Regions from separate parts of the Lysobacter sp. Soil_C_15 genome, predicted to be linked through region 1. Evidence: riboswitches for the same ligand, from Rfam matches in the RefSeq annotation. Region 1 holds a riboswitch; each other region holds the start of a gene.
The links. Region 1 has a riboswitch for cobalamin ahead of AC3A57_RS20495 (ribonucleoside-diphosphate reductase subunit alpha). Riboswitches for the same ligand answer to the same signal wherever they lie in the genome.

Region 1 (7,700 bases):
CAGCTTGCGCTGGCGAGCCGTGCGCCGGCGCGGGCCGCCGAAACGCGGCCCGGAGGCTCCGCTCAGCGGGTCAGCGGCGGCACCGGCGTCGGCGCGCCGTTTCCGTCGAGCGCGATCATGGTGAAGCGACCGCGGGTGGCGAGCTGCGACTCGCCCGACAGCAGGTCTTCCTTGTGCATCTCGACTTCGACCTGCATCGAGGTGCGGCCGGTTTCGACCACCCGCGCGACCAGCTCGACCAGCGCGCCCTTGGGCACCGCGGTATGGAAGTCGATCTGCTCCGAACGCGCGGTCACCACGGTGCGCCGCGCATAGCGCGAGGCGGCGATGAACGCGGCCTTGTCCATCCACGCCAGCGCCTGGCCGCCGAACAGCGTGCCCAGATGATTGGTGTGGTCGGGGAATACGATTTCGGTCATGCGGGCTTCGGTCATGGCGGCGGGCGAGTAAGGAGGAGCGAGTGAAGAGGAGCGAGGAGTGAGCCGGATGGGGATAGGAGGGGAGCCTTGCGGCTGCTCACAACTCACTCCTCTGCGCTCGCTTCTCTATGCTGGTTTCTCGGATCAGAACGCTTCGTCGAACGCGACTTCGCCCTGCACGCCGACCTGGTAGGCCGAGACCCGGCGTTCGAAGAAGTTGGTCACTTCCTGCACGTCCTGCAGGTCCATGAAGGCGAACGGATTGGACGCGCCGAAATGCTTGGGCATGCCGAGCTGGACCATGCGCTGGTCGGCGCAATACTGCAGGTACTGGCGCATGTCCTTCAGCGACAGGCCGACCACGCCGCCGGACAATACGTCCTGGGCGAACAGGCACTCGCATTCGACCGCTTCCTCGAACATCTTCACCACCTGCGCGCGCAGGTCGGCGTCGAACAGGTCGGGTTCCTCTTCGCGCGCGGTGCGGATGACTTCGAACGCGAACGCCATGTGGCAGCTCTCGTCGCGGAACACCCAGTTGGTGCCCGAGGCCAGGCCGTTGAGCAGGCCGCGCGAGCGCAGGTAGTAGACGTAGGCGAAGGCGGCGAAGAAGAACAGGCCTTCGATGCAGCCGGCGAAGCAGATCAGGTTGAGCAGGAACTGGCGGCGCTGCTCGCGGGTCTCGATCCGCTTCAAGTCCTGGATCGAGTCGATCCAGCGGAAGCAGAACTCGGCCTTGGCCCGGATCGAGGGGATGTTCTCGACCGCGGCGAAGGCCTTGGCGCGCTCGTTCGGATCCGGCAGGTAAGTGTCGAGCAGGGTCAGGTAGAACTGCACGTGCAGCGCTTCCTCGTACAGCTGCCGCGACAGGTACATGCGCGCTTCCGGCGCGTTGATGTGCTGGTACAGGTTCAGCACCAGGTTGTTGGCGACGATGCTGTCGCCGGTGGCGAAGAACGCGACCAGGCGTTCGACCAGGTGCCGCTCGGCCGGGCCGAACTTGTGCTTGAGGTCGTTGACGTCCTGCGAGAAATCGACTTCCTCGACGGTCCAGGTGTTGCGGATCGCGTCGCGGTACATCTCGTAGAAATGCGGATAGCGCATCGGCCGCAGGGTGAGATCGAAGCCGGGATCGAGCAGGCGGGGCGGAGCGATGGACATGGCGGTTCCTTGATGCTTTTCCCTTCTGCCGCGCGCGGCAGAAGGTGCCCGAAGGGCGGATGAGGGCGGTGCGGGCGCGCGGCCCTCACCCCAACCCCTCTCCCGCATGCGGGAGAGGGGCTTTGCGGCGCGTTACTGGCAGGCTTCGCAGGCTTCCGGGTTTTCCAGCGAGCAGGCGATGGCCTCGCTGGGCGTGTAGTCCGGCTTGGGCGCGGCCGCAGCGGCCGGGGCGCTGACCGTGGTCTTGGCGATCTTGGTCGCCGGGCGCGAACGCAGGTAGTAGGTGGTTTTCAGGCCCTTCTTCCAGGCGTACATGTACATCGAGCTGAGCTGGCCGATGTTCGGGCTTTCGATGAACAGGTTGAGCGACTGGCTCTGGTCGATGTAGGCGCCGCGGTCGGCGGCCATGTCGATCAGCGAGCGCATCGGCAGCTCCCAGGCGGTGCGGTAGACCTGGCGCAGCGATTCGGGGATCTCGTTCACCGCCTGGATCGAGCCTTCGGCCATCTTGATCCGGTCGCGCATGTCCGCGGTCCACAGGCCCAGGCGCTTGAGCTCTTCGACCAGGTACTTGTTGACCACCAGGAAGTCGCCGGACAGCGTCTCGCGCTTGAACAGGTTCGACACCTGCGGCTCGATGCATTCGTAGCAGCCGGCGATCGAGGCGATGGTCGCGGTCGGGGCGATCGCGATCAACAGCGAATTGCGCAGGCCGTGCTCGGCGATGCGCTTGCGCAGCGCGTCCCAACGCTCGGGCTGCGAAGGCGTCACGCCCCAGGCTTCGAACTGCAGCTCGCCGACCGAGGCGCGGGTGTCGGCGAAGGCCGGGTGCCGGCCGTGCTCCATCGCCAGTTCGTTCGACGCCGACAAGGCGTGGAAGTAGATCGCCTCGGCGATCTCCTGGGCGAGCTTGCGCGCCGGTTCCGAGTCGAACGGCAGGCGCAGCTTGAAGAACACGTCCTGCAGGCCCATCGAGCCCAGGCCGACCGGGCGCCACTTGAGGTTGGCGCGGCGCGCGGTCTCGATCGGGTAGAAGTTCAGGTCGATGACCCGGTCGAGCTGGCGCACGGCCAGGCGCACGGTCTCGGCCAGCTTGTCGAAATCGAACGCACCCTTGCCGTCCTCGTATATCTCGACGTGGTGCGAGAGATTGATCGAGCCCAGGTTGCACACCGCGGTCTCGTCCTGCGAGGTGACCTCGAGGATCTCGGTGCACAGGTTCGACAGATGGATGACGTTGCCGTCGCGCAGGGTCTGGTTGGACGCGCGGTTGGACTTGTCCTTGAAGTTCATCCAGCCGTTGCCGGTCTGCGCCAGGGTGCGCATCATCCGGCCGTAGATGTCGCGCGCCTTGACCTTCTTGGTCGCCAGGCCGGCGGCTTCGGCGGCGCGGTAGGCGCGCTCGAACGCCTCGCCCCACAGGTCGGTCAGCTGCGGCACCTTGGCCGGGTCGAACAGCGACCAATCGCCGTCGGCTTCGACCCGGCGCATGAATTCGTCCGGAATCCAGTTGGCCAGGTTGAGGTTATGGGTGCGGCGCGCTTCGTCGCCGGTGTTGTCGCGCAGTTCGAGGAATTCCTCGACGTCGGCGTGCCAGGGCTCCAGATACACGCAGGCCGCGCCCTTGCGCTTGCCGCCCTGGTTGACCGCGGCGACCGAGGCGTCGAGGGTCTTCAGCCACGGCACGATGCCGTTGGACAGGCCGTTGGTCGAGCGGATCAGCGAGCCGCGCGAACGGATCCGGGTATAGCTCAGGCCGATGCCGCCGCTGAACTTGCTCAGCTTGGCCACGTCCATGTAGCGCTTGTAGATCGCTTCCAGCGAATCGTCCGGCGAGTCCAGGAGGAAGCAGCTCGACAGCTGCTCGTGGGTGGTGCCGGCGTTGAACAGGGTCGGCGAGGACGGAATGTAGTCGAGCTGGGCCATGCGCCGGTACAGCGCCAGGGCGTCGCCGACGTCCTCGCTGAGCGCGCAGGCGATGCGCAGGAAGAACTGCTGCGGGGTCTCGATCACGGTGCGCGCGGTCGGGTGGCGCAGCAGGTAACGGTCGTAGAGGGTGCGCAGGCCGAAGTAATCGAAGCGGGCGTCCAGGCCGCGGTCGATCGCGTCGTTGAGCTTGCGCGCATGGGCCTGGACGAATTCGAGCAGGCGCTGGTTGATCAGGCCGAGCTCGTGGCCGCGCTGGATCGACTGCGAGAAAGCGTGGATCTCGACTCCGGCGACTTCCTTCTCGATCACCCCGGCCAGCAGGCGCGCGGCGAGGCGGCCGTACTCGGGCTCCTCGGCGGTCAGCAGGGCGGCGGTGCGGATCGACAGTTCGTCGAGTTCGCGGGTGGTCGCGCCGTCGTACAGGCCGGAGATGGTGCGGGTGGCCACGCGCATCGGGTCGACCGAGTACAGGCCTTCGCCGCAGCGGGTCACCGCGCGCACGATCTTGTTCAGGTCGACCGGTTCGCGGCGGCCGCTGCGCTTGGTCACGCTCATGGTGAGGTTGGCCGCGGGCGGCGTCAGGGCGAAGCCGGGCGCGGCGGAGGCGTCCTGGCGGGTCGGGGCGGCGCCGGCGGGGGCGGCGGCGACGGAAGGATCGGTGGCGAGCGTGGTCATGGGCGTCTCCGGGGCATGGGCGCACGGGTCGCCGTCCTTCCCGCGAAGGGCGGCGTGCGGAAAGCGCGGACGCGCCATCGCGACGGGCCGCGCGCGCGGCGTCGCCGATGGCACGGCCGTGCCCCCGCGGGCGCGGAAACTCGGGAGCGTGCTGGCAGGGTGTCGCACGCGCCGAGACGGGCGCGGCCCGTTCCGCGCATGGCGCCGAAACGGACGGACGCGGCGGCGGCGAGGCCCTCGCGTTGCGACACCGGCCGTCTTCCCCCGAAGACTCCTGGGCCGGTACCGCGCGGTGTGCAGGCGCGCGGCTGTCGGCAGGTCTTCGGGCTCGGGACTTGAGAGCGAGAAAAGAGCGCAGAGAAGCGAGGAGTGAGTAAAGCCCTTGGGGCCGCTTGTCTCACTTCTCGCTGCTCTGCGCTCCACTCCTCGCTCTTGCCTACTAAGGCCGCTTCCCAGGCGCTCCGCCCAGTGCCATGACCCGTTCGTTTCCCATACCGCTGCGGGGCAGCGCCGGCTTCGGGCGGCGTCCAACGCCTTGCCCCTACCGGCTTCCCTTTTCGGCCGATCTCGCGACCGGCACCGACGGGCACAACATAGTGTGGTTCGCTCGATCCGTCAACGCGATATATGGTGAGGCAGTGAGATGCGAGGAGAGTCAAGCCCCTTAATCGCCAAGCCCGGCATGGTGTAACGTGCGCGCCATAAGGACCGGGAAAGCGTGATGGAATCACTACTCGTGTTGCTGGCGCTGGCGGTGCTGCTGGTGCCGGTCTTGCTCGTGGTCGCCCTGGTCCAGATCGCCGGGCTGAAGTCGCGGGTGAGCGAACTGGAGCGCGTGCTGACCGGCCTGCGCAGCCAGGCCGAGACGCGCGAACCGACCCTGGCCGAACGCATGGCGGGCGAAGCGCCGCCGCGGCCGGTCCCGGCCACTGCGCCGCCAGCGGCCGTCGCGGCCCAGGACGGTCCGGCGTCCGCATCGCCGCCGCCGCCGCCGTTGCCGTCGGCCCCGCCGGTGGCCGCGCGCGCCGCGCCGCCGCCCTTGCCGCCGCGCCCAGCCGCGCCGCGGGCGCCGGCCGCACCTCCGCCGCCGGACGTGTTCACGCTCGGCTTGCGCTGGCTGCGGCGCTGGTTCAGCGAAGGCAACGTGCCGGTCAAGGTCGGCGTGCTGGTGTTGTTCGCCGGCGTCGCCGCCCTGCTGAAGTACGCCAGCGACCAGGGCTGGATGCGCCTGCCGATGGAATTGCGCCTGAGCGGCGTGGCCCTGGCGGCGATGGCCGGCCTGGTGTTCGGCTGGCGCCAGCGCGAACGCAAGCGGGCGTTCGCCTTGAGCCTGCAGGGCGGCGCGATCGGCGTGCTGCTGCTGGTGGTGTTCGCCGCGTTCAAGCTGTACGGGATGATCCCGGCCGCGGCCGCGTTCGGACTCAGCGTGGCCCTGGTGGCCGGCGCCGGGGTGCTGGCGGTGCGACAGAACGCGCTGGCGCTGGCGGTGTTCGCGATCCTGGCCGGCTTCCTCGCGCCGATCTGGCTGTCGACCGGCTCGGGCAACCACGTCGCCCTGTTCGGCTATTACGCCGTGCTCAACGCCGGCATCTTCGCCATCGCCTGGTGGCGGCCGTGGCGGGCGCTGAACCTGCTCGGCTTCGCCTTCACCTGGGGCATCGGCACGCTGTGGGGCGTGCTGCGCTACCGCGCCGAGCACTTCGCCAGCACCGAACCGTTCCTGCTGCTGTTCTTCGCCTTCTATCTGCTGATCCCGGTGCTGTACGCACGCCGCCGCGCCGCCGGGCGACGCGACCTGATCGACGGCTGCCTGGTGTTCGGCACGCCGTTGATCGCGTTCTCGCTGCAAGCGGGTTTGCTGGAAGGCGAGCGCATGCCGCTGGCGTTCTGCGCGCTGGGCCTGGGCGCGCTGTACGCGCTGCTGGCCGCGGCGCTGCGCCGCGATGCGCGCTTCGTCGGCCTGGCCACGCCCTATGCCTTGCTCGCGGTGGGCTTTGCGACCCTGGCGATCCCCTTGGCCCTGGCGGCCGAAGCCACCGCCTGCGTGTTCGCCCTGGAAGGCGCGGCCTTGGTCTGGCTGGGCCTGCGCCAGCACCGCCTGCTGCCGCAGCTGACCGGCGCCGGCCTGCAACTGGCGGCCGCCTTCGCGTTCGCGATCGGCGCCAGCGATGCGGTGTGGGACGCGCAGCGTCCGCTGCTCAATGCCAGCTTCGCCGGCGCGCTGCTGATCGCCGTCGCCGGTTTCGCCAGCGCCTGGAGCCATCGCCGCAGCGCCGCGCCGCGACTGGCCTTGCCGTATTACGTTTGGGGGCTGGCCTGGTGGCTGGGCGCGGTCGGCAGCGAGATCGCCGAGTTTGTGATGGCGCGCGAACGCGTCGATGCGGTGCTGATGCTGATCGCTGCGACCGGCCTGGCCGCGGCCGAGGTGTTCCGCCGCCACGATTGGCGCGCGCTGTCGGCGACCGCGACCTTGGCCCTGCTCGCGGCGGTGCCGCTGGTGTTCGCCCAGGTCGAAGCGCACGGGCAGCCGTTTGCCGCATTGGGCGGGCTGGCCTGGGCGGCGTATGCGCTATGCGGCGCGCGCAGCCTGGCCGCGCTGCGCGAGCGCGCCGGAGCGGAACTCGGTTTCGCCCATGCCGGCTGGCTGTGGGCCTGGACCTTGGCGATCGGCATCGGCCTGCACCGCTGGCTGCGGCCCGACGGCCGCACGGTGCCGGTCGACGAGGTCTACGGCAGTGGCTGGGGCGCCGCGGCGGTGCTGTTGCCGGTGCTGGCGAGCGCGGCCCTGCTGCTGTGGCGTCCGCGCGCGATCGGCTGGCCGGTGGCGGCGCAGTTGCCGCGTTGGCGCGCGCCGTCGCTGGCCTCGTTCCTGCTGGCGGCGTGGCTGGCGATCGCGCTGTACGCTTTCGACCCGGCGCGGTCCTCGCCGCTGCCGTGGTTGCCGCTGTTGAATCCGCTCGGCCTGCTGCAGTGGGCGGCGCTGGCGATCGCCGGCGTGTGGCTGGCCTCGCCGCTGGTCGAGGCCGGCCTGGGCAGGCGCCGCGTGCCGTTGCTGGCGGCGGCCGGGTTCGGCCTGATCACCCTGGAGGTGCTGCGCGCTGCGCATGCCTGGGGCGCAGTGTCCTGGGGACCGTCGATGTTCGACACCAGCCTGGTGCAGACCAGCCTGACCGTGGTCTGGAGCGTGCTCGGCGTGGCCGGCTGGATCGCCGGCTCGCGCCGCGGCCAGCGCGGCCTGTGGCTGGCCGGAGCGGTGCTGATGGCGGTGGTGCTGGCCAAGCTGGTGCTGGTCGACCGCGGCCACCTCGGCAATCTGCTCGGCATCGCCTCGTTCATCGCCTACGGCCTGCTGTGCACCGTGGTCGGCTACTTCGCGCCGGCGCCGCCGTCCGCTGCGGCGCCGGCAGCGCGTTCTTCGTCCTCGACGGCAACCTCATCCGACTCCGCGGAGACCGGCGTTTGAACTTCCCGACTGTTGCGTTGCGTTCCCTGCCGCGCGCGTTCGCCGCGCTGTGC
Region 2 (7,700 bases), on a different contig from region 1:
GCGCGCGCGCAGCTCCGCGCCCAGGTCGGTGCGCGCCGACAAAGCCGGCAAATGCAGCTCCGGGTACCCGCCCGGCAGCCACACCGCGTCGCAGGACGGCAGCGCATCGCCCGCCAGCGGCGAAAAGAACGCCAGTTCGGCGCCGGCTTCGCGCAGCAGGTCGAGGTTGGCCGGATACAGGAAGCAGAACGCGGCATCGCGGGCGATCGCGATGGTCTTGCCGCGCAGCGCCGGCGGCACCGGCGGCGGCGCGCTCGCGGCGAACTCGACCGGCGGCGGCAGCTCGGCGTCGGCGTGTCGGCCCCAGGCATCGGCGAGCGCGTCCAGGCGCGCATCCAGATCGCCGAGTTCGCCCGCGGCCACCAGGCCCAGGTGCCGTTCCGGCAAGGCCATCGCCGGATCGCGCGGCAAGGCGCCGAGCCAGCGCAGCGACTCCGGCAGGCTCTCGCGCAACAGCCGCGCGTGATACTCGCTGCCGATCCGGTTGGCGGCGACGCCGTACACGCGCACGTCGTCGCGGTAACGCGCCAGGCCGGCGGCGAGCGCACCGAAGGTCTGCGCCATCGACGAGCCGTCGATCGCCGCCAGCACCGGCACGCCGAGCGCGACCGCCAGGTCGGCGCTGGACGGCTTGCCGTCGAACAAGCCCATCACCCCTTCGATCAGGATCAGATCGGCCTCGCCGGCCGCCCGATGCAGGCGCGCGCGCACCTCGGCCTCGCCGCACATCCACAGATCGAGTTGGTAGACCGGCTGCCCGCTGGCGCGCTCGAGCACCATCGGATCGAGGAAATCCGGGCCGGTCTTGAACACCCGCACGCGCCGCCCCTGCCGCGCGTGCCAACGCGCGATCGCCGCGGTGACGCTGGTCTTGCCCTGGCCGGAGGCGGGGGCGGAAACCAGCAGCGCCGGGCAGGAGGCGGGATTCGGGACTCGGGACTCGGGACTCGCAGAAGCGGGACAGCCGACGGTCTCGGGCTTGGCGAGTCCCGAGTCCCGAGTCCCGAGTCCCGTCGAGCTCACAGCTCAATCCCCTTCTGCGCCTTGATCCCCGCCTTGAACGCATGCTTGACCATGCGCATCTCGGTGACCGTGTCGGCGGCCTCGACCAGCGCGTCGGGCGCGCCGCGGCCGGTGATCACCACATGCTGGCGTTCGGGCCGGGCCGCGGTCGCGGCGAGCACGTCGTCGAGGGCGATGTAGCGATGCGCCAGGGCGATATTGAGTTCGTCGAGCAGGACGAAGTCGTAATCCGGGTCGGCCAACATCCGCGCCGCCACCGCCCAGGCCGCCTGCGCGGCGGCGATGTCGCGCTGCTTGTCCTGGGTCTCCCAGGTGAAGCCCTCGCCCATCACGTGATAGTCCAGTTCCTCGAACTTGCGGAAGAACGCTTCTTCGCCGGTCGAGAAACTGCCTTTGATGAACTGCACCACGCCGCAGCGCAGGCCGTGGCCGAGCGAGCGCGCCAGCATGCCGAAGCCGGACGAGCTCTTGCCCTTGCCGTTGCCGGTGTTGACCACCAGCACGCCGCGCTCGACCGTGGCGCGGGCGATCTTGCGGTCGATCAGTTCCTTCTTGCGCTGCATGCGCTCGCGATGGCGCTCCTCGGTGGTCGCGGCATAGCCGGCGCGCGATTGCGCGGCCTGGTCGGCAGGCCCGTGCGCGCTCATGCCGCCGCTCCGACCCGCTGACGCTGGCCGGCCAGCCGGACCAGCGCGTACACGGCGAAACCGGCGCCGACATAGCCGGCCAGGGTGCCGAGGCTGCGCGGGTAGTACTGCGGCACGCGCTCGAGGAAACCGGCCAGGCTGGCGTCGGGATAGCGGCCCGACAGGAAGTAGAAGCCGCCCTTGGAAATAAGGTACGCCGCCACCGAGGTCGCCAGCAGCACCAGCGCCAGGCGCGGCACCGCGCTCCAGGCGTCGCGATGCGCTCGCGCATAGATCCGGCCGCCGAACCACAGCGCGCCGTAGGCGAAGGCCAGCGCCCAGTACGCCGGCGACAGGCACCAGTCGGTAATCCGCCCCTGCGCCAGGCTGCCCAGGTCCAGCGCCGAGGACAGCAGGAACAGCGCCGGAAAGCTCCAACCCGGGCGCAGCAAGGCGCCGGCGAGGAAGAACACCGCCCAGGACGCGCTGGGCAGCGCGTCGACGCTGGCGAAATGCTGGCCGCGGGTGCAGATCATCAGCACCGCCAGGGCCAGGCCGACGCCGATCTGGGCGGCGCGCGAACGCAACGGCAAGGGGGCGGAAGCGGTGTGTTCGTGGGTCGTGGACATGCTCGGACTCCGGTGACGGAACGGATGGATGGCGGCGCGGCTCGCGGCGGACTCAGCCGCGACGCTGGGCGATGGCGAGCTGGCCCAGGTGATGGGCTATCACCGCGTAGAAACCCAGGGCGACGGCGATGTAGCCCAGCGTGGTGCGCACGAACAGCGGACCCCAGCGCCACAGCCGGCTGGTGTACTCGGCGAAGTTGGGATCGGCGTAGCGCCCGCCGAACCAGTAGAACGCGCCGTTGGAGATCAGGAACGAGACCGCGGCGGCGAGCGCGGCGACCGCGAACACCGTCGCCAGCGCGCGCCATTGCGGCGCCAGCCGCGGCGCGATCCAGCGCCCGCCGTACCACAGCGCGGCATAGGCGAGCAGCAGGAAGGCATAGGACGGGGTCACGCAGTAGTGCTGGAAGAAGCCCAGCCCGCGCGAGGTGATGGCGAGGTAATCGACCGCCACCGCCATGCCCAGGTAAGCCACGAAGCCCGCGTGCCGGCGCAGCCAAAGACCGCCGAGGAAGAACACCGCCATCGACGCGTCCGGCAGGTGCAGCAGGCTGCCCAGATGGTGGAAGCGGGTGCCGAGCATCAACACCAGCAAGGCGCCGGCCACCGCGGCGCGGACCGGCGCGGACCAGGCGGCCGCAGCCGCAGGCGCTACGGCGTGGGCATGGGCGGCGATCGGGCGGGACGATGGGTTCATCGGCGGATCTCGGTGGGGCCGGCGAGCGCCGGCGGTGGCGCTGGTTCTCAGCGGGAGGGCCGGTAGCGCAGGCTCAGCAGGTAGTTGCGTCCGGGCTGGTTGTAGAACGCGGCGGTCTCGTAGCGGCGGTCGAACACGTTGTTGGCGCTCAGCTGCACGCTCCAGGCCGGATGGAAGGCGTAGCCCAGGCGCAGATCGGCCAGCGCGTAACCGCCCAGCCGGCGGCTGTTGGCGAGGTCGTCGTAGCGCTCGCCGGCGGCGTAGACGCTGGCGCCGAAGGAGAACGCGGACACGCGCCGGTCCAGGTCGATGCGTGCGCTGTGCCGCGCGCGGCGCGGCAGCCGATTGTCGCGATTGGGGCCCGGGCTGAGGTTGCGCGGGTCCAGCCAGGTCGCGCTGGCGCGCAGGTCCCACTGCGCCAGCTGCGTGTCCAACGCCGCTTCCAGGCCGCGGATGCGCGCGCTGTCGACGTTGCCGGGCAGGCCGATCGAGGCGTCGTAGGCGATCAGATCGTCGATCTTGTTCTGGAAGGCGTTGAGCGACCAGACGTGCTGGCGGCGCTCGCCCCAGGCGGCGCGCAAGCCGAGTTCGACGCTGCGCGAGGTTTCCGGGCCCAGCTCGCGGTTGCCGTAGTTCGGGTAGTACAGCTCGTTGAAGGTCGGCGCTTTGAACGCGGTGCCGTAGCTCGCGGTCAGCCGCCAGGCGTCGTTGAAGTCCCAGCCCCACAGCACGCTGCCGGTGGTCTTGCCGCCGAACTGGCTGTCCTCGTCGCGGCGCAGGCTGGCCTGCACGGCGTGGGCGCCGAAGTCCTGCTGCCACTGGCCGAAGGCGCCGCGCAGGATCCGGCTGTCGCGGGCGTAGGCGACGTTGCTGTCGATCCGGTCGCGCTGCCAGTCGAAGCCCAGGCTCAACAGGCCCGGCCCGAGGCCGAGGTCGGCCTGCAGCGAGCCCAGCTCGCGCCGGGTTTCGAAGGTGCTGGAGTACTTGCCGTTGCGATAGGCCTCGCTGAGATCTTCGCTGCGCCCGGCGCTGGCGCTGAAGCCGACGCGCTCGCTGGGTCGATAGCGCAGCTTGGCGCCGAGCACCTGTTGCACGCTGTCGGCCTGGTTGTTCTGGCTGCCGTCGTATTCGTTGTAGGCCTCGGCGCGGAACGCGCGCGCCTCGGCCTCCCAACGTTCGTCGAAACGGTAGCCGCCCTGCACGGTCAGCGACTGGTTGCGATAGCCGTCGCGATCGGGCGAGTGGGTGAAACAGCCGGCGCCGCGCGGCGCCGGCTTGCCGCGGCAGGCGTTGATGCCGTCGGTGTCTTCGTGCGCGGCGTTGACCGAATACCAGCCGCGCTCGCCCTTGCCGGCCACGCCGGCGCTGGCTCGGTGGGTCTGGTAGCTGCCGATCGCGGCGCTGAAGCTGGGCGCGAACGCGCCCTGCGGGCGGCGGGTGAACACCTGGATCACCCCGCCCAGGGCTTCGGAGCCGTACAGACTGGAGAACGGCCCGCGCACGATCTCGACCCGCTCGATCTGCTCGACCGGAATGTCCTGCAGCGCGGTGCCGCCGCTGGTCGCCGAACCGAGCTTGATGCCATCGACCAAGACCAGCACGTGGTCGGATTCGGTGCCGCGCAGGAACAGCGACGTCTGCTTGCCGGCGCCGCCGTTGTTGGCCAGCGACACGCCGGGCGCGCCGCGCAACAGGTCCGGCAGCGAGGTCGGCTGGCGCCGCTCGATCTCGGCGCGGTCGATCACCGTCACCGCGGCGAGGGTGGCGTCCTGGGTCTGGGCGGTGCGGGTGGCGGTGACCACGACCTGGTCGAGATCGACCGCAGCGGGCGCGGCGAGGGCCAGCGCGGGAGCGGCGAGCACGCCGCCGGCGAAACACAGGGAAGCAAGACGCAGGCGTGGGGCGCAGCAAGGCAAAGTCACAGGCGGTCTCCAGGGCCGCGCTCTCCCGCGCGGCCGTGATCGGTCGTGACAGAAGGCGGAAACGGCCAGGAGACGGCGCACGCGCGCCTTCGCCCCGAGACCGGCCCACCGCCTGTCGGTTCGCGCTCCGGGCCGGTCTCCGGGCTCGCGAGCCGATCCGGTCCTGTGCGGAACCGGCATCGCGTACCGCGCCTTCCCGTGTCGGAACACAGTGGCTGCGTGCGGTACGTCTACTCGCCTACCGTTGCGGGGGCAGCTCCGGCTTGGCCGCCTGCGAGGCAGACGACGACCGGATTCCCGTTTCAATCGCCGGCGAATGTGCCGGCGATCACCTTGAGCGCGGGCATCTTAACAGTCGGGCCCGGTGGCGACGCCAGCGTATGGGGGCGCTGGGCCCGAATGAGCGACGCCGTATCGGGCAACGGCGACCGGGCGGAACGCCGAATCGGCACCAATATGTGTTTCGTGGCCCGATACCACTTTTGGACTATTGCCGATAGTCGGACTTTGGCGGCTTTATTGACCGATTGTTATGCGCGTGTTAAATGCAATGACATCGCTGTCAATCCCTCAAGGAGTCGCCATGCACGTCCGCCGTACCCCCGCCGGCCCGCGCCATCCCCTGGCCCTGGCTCTGCTGCTCGCTCTCGCTGTCCCGGCTTATGCGCAGGACGCGCCGCAAAGCGACGCCAAGACGCTCGACCAGGTGATCGTGACCGGCACCCGCGTGTCCGACCGCACCGTCGCCGAATCGACCGCGCCGATCGACATCATCACCCCCGAAACCCTCGAGGCCACCGGCACGGCGGAGCTGGCGACCGCGCTGTCGCGCGCCCTGCCCTCGCTGAACTTCCCGCGTCCGGCGATCACCGACGGTACCGATGCGGTGCGCCCGGCGCAGCTGCGCGGCCTGGCCCCGGACCAGGTGCTGGTGCTGGTCAACGGCAAGCGCCGCCACACCACCGCGCTGATCAACCTCAACGGCAGCCAGGGCCGCGGCTCCTCGCCGGTGGACCTCAACGCGATCCCGATCGCCTCGATCGAGCGGGTCGAGGTGCTGCGCGACGGCGCCTCGGCCCAGTACGGTTCCGACGCCATCGCCGGCGTGGTCAACGTGGTGCTCAAGGGCTCGGGCCAGAACGGCTCGATCGCCGCGCGCTACGGCCAGTACAGCGCCGGCGACGGCGAGCAGTACCAGCTCTCCGGCGACGCCGGCTTCAATCTCGGCGAGAACGGCTGGCTGCGCCTGGCCGCGCAGGGCGGCCACCAGGACCAGACCAACCGCGCCCGCCCCTTCCAGGGCCGGGTCGAGCAGCGCTACGGCGATCCGGAAATCGACCACGGCGCGTTCTCCTACAACGCCGAGTACTCGCCGGTCGAATACCTGAGCTTCTATTCGTTCGGCAGCTACAGCGAACGCGACGTGCTGTCCAACGGCTACTTCCGCTTCGCCGGCGACCCGCGCAACATCCCCTCGATCTACCCCGACGGCTTCCTGCCGCAGATCCACAACGTCAGCAAGGACCGCGCCGCGGTGCTGGGCGTGCGCGGCGAAACCGCCGGCGGCACCCAGATCGACTTCAGCTACAACTACGGCCACAACGGCCTGACTTTCGACATCGAGAACACCCTCAACCGCAGCCTGGGCCCGAGCTCGCCGACCGAGTTCTACGCCGGCGCGCTGGAAGTCACCCAGCACGTGCTCAACCTCGACTTCACCCGCGCGATCGAGCTGGGCTGGAACTACCCGCTGACCCTGTCCTGGGGCGCGGAATGGCGCGGCGAGGAGTTCAGCCAGCGCGCAGGCGAGCCGCTGTCCTACGCCAACGGCGGCGTCGCCGCGCCGAACGGCCAGATCATCCCCGGCGCCCAGGTGTTCTCCGGCTTCCGCGCCAGCGACGCCGGCGACTTCGACCGCCACAGCTACTCGTTCTATCTCGACGCGGAAACCGACGTCACCGACAAGTTCTCGATCGGCGCCGCGGCCCGCTACGAGAGCTACAGCGACTTCGGCGAAACCACCTCGGGCAAGCTGTCGGGCCGCTACGCCTTCACCGACAAGGTCGCGCTGCGCGCCACCGCCTCGACCGGCTTCCGCGCGCCGTCGCTGCAGCAGCAGTACTTCCAGTCGATCGCGACCAACTTCATCAGCGGCATCCCCTACGAGATCGGCACCTTCCGGGTCGACAATCCGGCCGCGGTCGCGCTGGGCTCGGAGCCGCTGAAGGCCGAGGAATCGACCAACTACAGCCTGGGCCTGGTGCTGCAGCCGGCCGACGCCTTGTACATCACCGTCGACGCCTACGACATCAAGGTCAAGGACCGCATCCTGCTGTCGGAGAACCTGACCAGCACCGCGGTACGCAACTACCTGCAGGCCAACGGCTATCCGGGCATCGGCGGCGGCCGCTACTTCACCAATGCGGTCGACACCAAGACCCAGGGCGTGGACGTGATCGCCACCTACGGCTGGGAGCTGGCCTCCGGCAAGCTCAACCTCACCGCCGGCTACAACTACTCCAAGACCGAGATCGACAAGATCGCGCCGAACCCGCCGCGGCTGGCGGCGATCGACCCGGCGGCGGTGCGCATCGGCCGCACCGAGATCGGCCGCATCACCAAGGGCGCGCCGAAGGACAAGTTCTTCCTCGCCGGCGACTGGAAGACCGGCCACTGGAGCTTCAACGCCACCGCGACCCGCTACGGCCAGTTCACCGAACTGCACGCCACCGACCCGCGCCAGGACCAGACCTTCGGCGCCGAGTGGACGCTGGACCTGGCCGCGACTTACCGCCTGGACCGC
Region 3 (7,700 bases), on a different contig from region 1:
AGCTCGACCAGCTGTTGTCGGGGGCGGAGCTGCCGCGTCCCAGCGGTTTGAGCCTGGTGTTGTCGGCGCAGGGCCAGCCGCTGGCTTTGAGCTGGTTCGTGATCGCCAAGGCGGTGTTCCGCGACGATGCCGAAGCCGGTGCGCGCCTGCAGCGCTGCGGCGACGAGAGCACGGTGCCGGTGCACCGCGCACTGATCGGCGGGCCGGCAGACGGACGTTGGCGGCACGGCGTGATGGGCGTGGTCGCCGACGTGGCCGGGCGCTCGTGGGTGCAGTGTTCGTTGCGGCCGACGTGAGTTTTCGGAACGGAAGCGGTAACGGCGGTCGGGTTCCCCTCACCCCAACCCCTCTCCCGCACGCGGGAGAGGGGCTTAGAGGGTTCGATCAGATTCGATCGGGCCATGCGAAGCGGTCGCCGTCGTTCCCCCTCACCCCGCTTGCGGGAGACGGTGCGCCGAAGGGGCGGATGAGGGGGCGAAGCGGTACCGGCGCGCGGCAGTCGCCGCTGCTCGTTCTCCGCGCTCCTCGCTTCGATGCCGAACACCCGAAACGAACAAGCCCGGCATACACCGGGCTTGTTCGTTCTTGCCGCCGCGGCGAATCCGCCTCAGTTGGCCGGCGCGTAGCGCAGGGTCAGGAACCACTCGCGGCCGGGCTGGTTGTAGTACGACACGGTCTCGTACTCGCGGTCGAACACGTTGGCCACGCGCGCCTGCAGGCTCAGCGCCGGGGTGAAGGCGTACTCGGCGCGCAGGTCGAAGGTGCCGTAGCCGCCCAGGCGGGTGCTGTTGGCGGCGTCGTCGTAGCGCGAACCGTAGCCCACCGCGGTGGCGCCGACGCGGAACTTGCCGAAGGCGCGGTCCAGGTCGATGCGGCCGCTGTGCTTGGCGCGGCGCGGCAGATCGTTGCCGCGGTTGAAGCCGCGACGGTTCTCTGTGTCGAGGAAGCTGGCGCTGGCGGCCAGGGTCCAGCCGGCGAACTCGGTGTCGATGCCGATCTCGGCGCCGCGCATGCGCGCGCGTTCGATGTTGTTGGGCAGGTTGATCGCCGCGTCGAAGGTGATCAGGTCGTCGGCGCGGGTGTCGAAGCCGTCGATGCGCGCGTTGAAGTTGTCGCCGCGGTAGGCCAGGCCGACTTCCCAGGTCTTGGACTCTTCCGGCTTGAGCTGGGCGTTGCCGAAGAACGGGTAGTACAGCTCGTTGAAGGTCGGCGCCTTGAACGCGGTGCCGTAGCCGACGGTGACGCGCCAGTTCTCGGCGAAGTCCAGGCCCCAGGCGGCGCCGCCGGTGGTGTGGCCGCCGAACTGTTCGTTGTCGTCGCGGCGCAGGCTGGCTTCGAAGGAGTGGGCGCCGAAGCGGCCCTGGTACTGGACGAAGCCGGCCTTGTTGTCGCGCTCGGCCTCGTCGTAGATCGTGTCGCTGTCGACGCGGTCGCGCAGCCAATCGAAGCCGGCGGTCAGCACGTGACCGTCGGCGACGGCGAAGTCGGCCTGCAAGCTGGCGCTGTCGCGGTCGGTGCTGAAGAAGCCCATCGGCAGCGAGCCGAGGAAATTGTCCGAACTGTCGACGTTGCGGCCGGCGACCAGCTGCACGTTGACGGTCTCGCTGGGGCGCCAGCGGACCTTGCCGCCGATCACCTGCTGCACGGTCTGCGAGTAGTTGACGAAGCTGCCGTCGTAGTCGTTCCGGCCTTCGGCGCGCAGCGCCTGGCCTTCGATGCTCCACTGCTCGTTGAGATCGATCCCGCCGCGCAGCGACAGCGCGTGGCTTTCGTAGCCGTCGCGGTCCGGTTCGTCGGTGAAGCAGCCGGCGAACACCGGGAAACCGGCGCCGCGGCAGGCATCGATGCCCTGGGTCTTGCGGAAGCTGTAGTCGGCGCCGAACCAGCCGCGGCCGCTGCGGCCGCCGAAACCGCTGCCGAACTCGATCGCGCCGTTGCTGCCGCCGCCGACGTGGACGCGCGGAGCGAAGCCCTGCCGCTCGCGGCGGGTGAACACCTGGATCACGCCGCCGATGGCGTCGGCGCCGTACAGGCTCGAGCGCGGGCCGCGGACGATTTCGATCCGGTCGATCAGCGCCAGCGGCAGGTCCTGCAGCGAGGCCAGGCCGGAGGTCGGCGAGCCGATGCGGATGCCGTCGACCAGGAACAGCACGTGGTCGGATTCGCTGCCGCGCAGGAACAGGGTGCTGAGCTTGCCGGCGCCGCCCTGGTTGGACAGCGAGATGCCGGCGCGGCCGCGCAGCAGGTCGTTGAGGTCGCGGGCCTGGCTGCGCTCGATCTCGGTACGGGTCAGCACTTCCACCGGGCTCAGGGCGTCGTTGACGCTGACCGCGGTGCGGTTGGCGGTGACCACGACCTCGTCGAGATCGGTGGCCTCGCCCGCGGGCGCGGCGAGGGCGGTGGCCGGCAGCGCGAGCGCGCAGGCGATGGCGAAGGACAGATTCAGGGCACGCATGGCAAAGCTCCACGACGCGCGCATCGGCGCGCGTCAAAACGGCGAAGGAGGCGGCGGGGGAGGAGGCGGACGACGACGGGCGCGCGAGAACGGCGGCCGTGCCGCGACGCCCTCCGCATCGCAACCGATGGTGCCTCAAGGCCGGTCTCCGGACTCGCGGGCGAAGCCGGCCGTGCCGGCTTCCGGTCGCGGCGCCTTCCCGTGCATCGCACAGTGGCGCAGGCCGCGACCTGGCTCGCTTACCGTTGCGGGGGCAGTGCCGGACTGGGCGCGGCGCCGGCGGAAGATCCGTCGGCCCGGGCGCGTCACCGGCTTCCCGTTTCAACCCCGTGGCGGTCGGCCGTGGGGTCACCTCGAAGCGGGGCGGATTCTACGCGATGGCGGGCGGGCTGTCCGAACGGGCGGTCCGAAAGGGAGCCGCCCGGCCCATTGCCCGCGCGGCGGCATCGCCCCGGATCGGCGGCGGCAGGGCAGGGGGGGGGGGCGTTCGAATGAAGGCGGCCGCCCCGGCTCAGTCGCGCTCGCCGTCTTCGGCGCGCTCGCCGCGCTCATCGGCACCGCCGTCGCGGTCGAAACCGTCGCCGTGGCCGTCGTCGCGCTCGCCGGCCGCGGCGAAGCCGGCGCCGGTCTCGTAGCCCTCGTCGGCGTGCACGGTGGTGCGCACCGGAGCGGCGGCCGGCTTGTTGCGCGGCGCCGGCAGCAGCGCGGTGGCGGCGTCGGCGGCCAGGATCAGTTCCTGCCGGCGCTCCTCGCTGATCTCCTGCCAGTGGCAGTCGAGCAGGGCGCCCTCGATCGCGTACAGCAGGTTGAGGGTCGGTTTGAAGCCGGCGCGCTTGACCCGCATGAAGGCTTCGACCGTGCCGACCGCGGCCAGGTCCTCGTGGGTGCGCAGGCCGACCTGGCGCAGCCAGGCGGCGCTCTTGGGACCGATGTTGCGCATCTTGGCCGCGCTCATGCGAGCGACTCCAGGTAGATCCTGGCCATCGCTTCCAGGCCGGCTTGGTCGTCGGCGTCGAAGCGTTCCGGCAACGGACTGTCGAGATCGAACACGCCGATCAGCTCCTCGCCGCGCAGCAGCGGCACCACCAGTTCCGAACGCGAAGCCGCATCGCAGGCGATGTGGCCGGGGAAGTCGTGCACGTCGGCGACCCGCTGGGTCTGCCGGGTCGACGCCGCCGCGCCGCATACGCCCTTGTCGAGCGGAATGCGCACGCAGGCCGGCAGGCCCTGGAACGGGCCGACCACCAGTTCGCGGCCGTCGTAGAAATAGAAACCGACCCAGTTGAGGTCGGGCAGGGCGTGCGCGATCAGGGCCGACAGGTTGGCGGCGTTGGCGACGCGGTCGCGTTCGCCGTCGAGCAGGCCGCGCGCCTGCGCGGCCAGCTGTTGGTATTGCTCGGCCTTGCTGCCGGTCAAAGAAGAGGCGGTAAACATCGAGGAAGTGTAACAGCGGCGTCTTGCGCGACTACCATGGGCCGATCCGGGAAGCAGGAACAAAAGCGCGAGATGAGTCACAACCAGCCTTCGGTCGCCGACGCCATCCGACCAACGGACGCAAAACGCGCCGACGCCGGCGATCCGGACGCGCGCCCGGCCTGCCCGCCGGGCCTGTTCGTGACCGGCACCGATACCGGCATCGGCAAGTCGGTGGCCAGCGCGGCGCTGCTGCATGCCTTGCGCGCGCGCGGCCTGCGCGCGGTCGGCATGAAGCCGGTAGCCAGCGGCTGCGAGCCGGGGCCGGACGGCTGGCGCAACGAGGACGCGTTGCTGCTGCAGGCGGCGAGCCTGCCGCGGCCGCGCTACGAGGACGTCAATCCCTATGCCCTGCCGCAGCCGCTGGCGCCGGAGATCGCCGCCGCCGAGGCCGGCGTGCGCATCGAGTTGGACGCGATCCGCGCCGCGCATGCGCGACTGGCCGCGCAGGCCGACTGCGTGGTGGTCGAAGGCGTCGGCGGCTGGGCGGCGCCGATCAGCGCCGCGCTGGACCAGCTCGACCTGGTGCGCGCGCTGGACCTGCCGGTGGTGCTGGTGGTCGGCCTGCGCCTGGGCGCGATCAACCACGCCCGGCTCAGCGCGCGCGCGCTGCAGGCCGACGGGGTGCGCGCGATCGGCTGGATCGCCAACGGCATCGACCCGGACATGGCCCGCGCCGACGAGAACTTCGAGATCCTGCGCGCGCGCCTGCCGATGCCGTGCTGGGGCCGGCTGCCGTATGCTCCGCAACCCGACCCGCAGACGTTGGCGCAGCGGCTGACGCCGCTGTTCTGACCGCGCCGTTCGAAGCCGCGCTGCGGCCCGCCCCGCGGCTTGGGTCTGCGTCGCGCGACGCAGACGACAAAAAACCCGGCAACCGAAGTTGCCGGGTTTCCTGTTTTTCCGACTGGGCTTGCCGATGCCGGCCGTCGATCGCGCGCAGAGAGAGGGACGCGCGGCGGCGGCGGCAACCGGCCTGAGCGGAATTACTTGGCGGCCGGGGCGACGCTGGCCTTGGTCGCGGCCTTGGCGGCCTTTTCGACGTTGGCCTGGGTGGTCTTGGCGGCCGATTCGATCTGCGACTTGGCCAGCTCGGCGATCGCTTCGTTGGTCTTCAGCGTGCGGCCGAGGGTTTCCTGGCCGGTGCTGACGGCGCGCTCGACGTTCTCGCGGGCGATCTGCACGCCCTTCGGCCACAGGGTCTTGAAGGCGTCGAAATCGCGCGCTTCGGCGGCTTCGCCGAAGAAGGCGAAGGTCGCGTTGACGCGGTCTTCGATCGCCGCGATCTGCAGGCCGAACACCGCTTCGGCGTTGTCGAGGGCCAGACGGTTGACCTGAGCGGCCGTGTCCGCGAACTGGCGCGTGGCGGCGGCGAACTGTTCGTTGAACTGCTGGTACATGGCTTAGCTCCTGAGTGGTCCAGGCGGAGAACGGCTGGATGGTGCGGTGCAGCATAGCCAGGGCTTTGTTGCGATGCAACATCGCACCGACGAGCGGTCTGAACCGGTTCAGAAAAGCTGCCTGTTCAGCCGTTTAGCGCCCAAGCAGCGGTTCAGGCAAAGCCTAGGTTCGGGCTGTGACGCCCAGGTTTCGCGCCTCTGACAGGCGCGCCGGGGCGCTGCCGCGCGGCGACTGGAGGATTCGCTCCCCGGCCCGAGGGCATGGCGTTCGGGCGTTCGGTGGCGCGCGAGCCGGTGGCTCGCAAGCGCCCCTTCACCCGCTTGCGGGAGAAGATGCCCCGAAGCAGCGCATGAGGGGCCGAGCCGCCGCTCAACCGCGGTAGCGGCAACCGGCGGTGCAGGTCTCGTGGACGACGATTTCGCTCAGCAGCGGCAGCACCGGCTTGAGCTGCTCCCAGATCCACACCGCCAGGCGTTCGCTGGTCGGGTTTTCCAGGCCGGGGATGTCGTTGAGGTAGTGATGGTCCAGGCGGTCGTAGATCGGCTGGAAGGCTTTCTTGACGTCGGCGTAGTCCATCACCCAGCCGCTGTGCTCGCCCAGTTCGCCGGTCAGGTGCACCTCGATGCGGAACGAGTGGCCGTGCAGGCGCGCGCACTTGTGCCCTTCCGGCACGTTCGGCAAGCGGTGCGCGGCCTCGAGGGTGAAGACCTTGAAGATGTTCATGGCGGACATTGTGCGGCAAGCGCTCGGGCGGTGGACGCCGCCGGTCCGGAGCGGGCCGGGCGCGGCGTCGGGACGGCGGATACGAAAAAGCCCGCGGCGCTGGCGGGCTTGGCTGCGGCGGCGGAGCCGACGCGAATCGATGGTGGCTATGGGTGGACTCGAACCACCGACCCCAGCATTATGAGTGCTGTGCTCTAACCGGCTGAGCTACATAGCCACGGGGAACCGCGAATTCTTCATGCCGGAGGGGTTCGTGTCAATGGGGGCGGCGCCGCTTTGCCCGACTTGTCGTCTGCCGCACCCCGTGGCAGAGTCGGAGTCAGTAGAAATTCGGAGTCCGCATCGTGATCGATCCGGACGGTTACAGGCCCAATGTCGGCATCGTGCTGATGCATCCGGACGGCCGCCTGTTCTGGGCGCGCCGCGTGCACCGCGACGGCTGGCAGTTCCCGCAAGGCGGGATGAACAGCGACGAGACGCCGCTGGAGGCGATGTATCGCGAATTGCGCGAGGAGACCGGCCTGCTGCCGCAGCACGTCGAAGTGCTCGGCGCGACCCCGGGTTGGCTGCGCTACCGCCTGCCGCGGCGGGCGGTGCGGCGCAACGACCGGCTGGTCTGCATCGGCCAGAAACAAGTCTGGTTCCTGCTGCGCCTGACCGGCCAGGAGTCAGACCTGCGCCTGGACCTGACCGAGAAGCCCGAGTTCGACCACTGGCGTTGGGTGGATTTCTGGTACCCGGTCGAGCACGTGGTGATGTTCAAGCGCGGCGTCTACGCCAGCGCCCTGCGCCACCTGGCCCCGTTCGCGCGCCATGTCGCCGGTTCCCAGGCGGTGCCGGCGCCCGGCCCCGACACCCGCCTGCACGACCCGCGCCTGGCCGGGCATAACCGGCAGCGGCCGCGCGCCCGTGGCGGCCTGCCCGGCAGCCCGGCCCGCGGCGGCTCGGAACCGGGCGCCTGAGGCCGGGGCGCCTGAGGCCGGGCCGGCAGCAGTCGGCTGCTGTTAATTGACAATCATTCTCATTCCTGGCGAAATGGGTCTCGCAGCCATCCGGCTGCCTGCCCGAACGCCCGCCGCCGTGTACGTCTGCATCTGCAACGGAGTCACCGACCGCGACATCCGCCAGGCCGCCGAGGCCGGGTGCCGCAGCCTGCCCGAGCTGACCATGCGCACCGGCGCCGGCGCCAACTGCGGCAGTTGCCTGGAACTGGCCGCTTCGCTGCTCGATCAGGCGCGCGGCGCGATCGAGCTGCCGCTGCCGGTATTGCAGCAGGCCGCCTGAGCCCGCCGCCCGGCGCGCCCGGGCCCGCGAACGCCACTGATTCTCGACTCCCGTTGCGCACGATTCGCGTTCCGTCATCGCGTCCGCGAAGTGGCTAGAGTGCCCGCCATAGCAACGTCGGAGCCACGGCCATGAAAGGCGACCCCAAGGTCATCGAGTATCTCAACAAGGCGCTCTACAACGAGCTGACCGCGATCAACCAGTACTTCCTGCACGCCAAGATGCTGAAGAACTGGGGCCTGAAAGAACTGGCCGAACACGAGTACCACGAGTCCATCGACGAGATGAAGCACGCCGACAAGCTGTCGGACCGCATCCTGTTCCTCGATGGCCTGCCCAACTTCCAGGCCCTGGGCAAACTGCG

Region 2: it holds a riboswitch for cobalamin, as region 1 does, so the genes downstream of both, btuB (TonB-dependent vitamin B12 receptor) here and AC3A57_RS20495 (ribonucleoside-diphosphate reductase subunit alpha) in region 1, are expected to answer to the same signal.
Region 3: it holds a riboswitch for cobalamin, as region 1 does, so the genes downstream of both, btuB (TonB-dependent vitamin B12 receptor) here and AC3A57_RS20495 (ribonucleoside-diphosphate reductase subunit alpha) in region 1, are expected to answer to the same signal.

Annotation. Positions count from the first base shown of each region.
Region 1 is NZ_JBDGIR010000011.1:42,526-50,225, reverse strand. Features, by position in the region: gene AC3A57_RS20505 (acyl-CoA thioesterase) at 63-419, opposite strand; gene AC3A57_RS20500 (ribonucleotide-diphosphate reductase subunit beta) at 564-1,580, opposite strand; gene AC3A57_RS20495 (ribonucleoside-diphosphate reductase subunit alpha) at 1,713-4,064, opposite strand; cobalamin riboswitch at 4,481-4,783, opposite strand; gene AC3A57_RS20490 (DUF2339 domain-containing protein) at 4,906-7,647, shown strand; gene AC3A57_RS20485 (DUF3999 domain-containing protein) at 7,665-7,700, shown strand, end outside.
Region 2 is NZ_JBDGIR010000008.1:15,282-22,981, forward strand. Features, by position in the region: gene AC3A57_RS17585 (cobyrinic acid a,c-diamide synthase CobB) at 1-906, opposite strand, end outside; gene cobO (cob(I)yrinic acid a,c-diamide adenosyltransferase) at 1,020-1,670, opposite strand; gene AC3A57_RS17595 (hypothetical protein) at 1,667-2,278, opposite strand; gene AC3A57_RS17600 (hypothetical protein) at 2,331-2,975, opposite strand; gene btuB (TonB-dependent vitamin B12 receptor) at 3,023-4,870, opposite strand; cobalamin riboswitch at 5,011-5,248, opposite strand; gene AC3A57_RS17610 (TonB-dependent receptor plug domain-containing protein) at 5,481-7,700, shown strand, end outside.
Region 3 is NZ_JBDGIR010000005.1:297,530-305,229, forward strand. Features, by position in the region: gene AC3A57_RS14130 (hypothetical protein) at 1-296, shown strand, start outside; gene btuB (TonB-dependent vitamin B12 receptor) at 608-2,455, opposite strand; cobalamin riboswitch at 2,578-2,826, opposite strand; gene AC3A57_RS14140 (TfoX/Sxy family protein) at 2,967-3,410, opposite strand; gene AC3A57_RS14145 (GAF domain-containing protein) at 3,407-3,889, opposite strand; gene bioD (dethiobiotin synthase) at 3,962-4,723, shown strand; gene AC3A57_RS14155 (phasin family protein) at 4,915-5,328, opposite strand; gene queD (6-carboxytetrahydropterin synthase QueD) at 5,699-6,052, opposite strand; tRNA gene AC3A57_RS14165 (tRNA-Met) at 6,193-6,269, opposite strand; gene AC3A57_RS14170 (RNA pyrophosphohydrolase) at 6,397-7,014, shown strand; gene AC3A57_RS14175 ((2Fe-2S)-binding protein) at 7,133-7,336, shown strand; gene bfr (bacterioferritin) at 7,468-7,700, shown strand, end outside.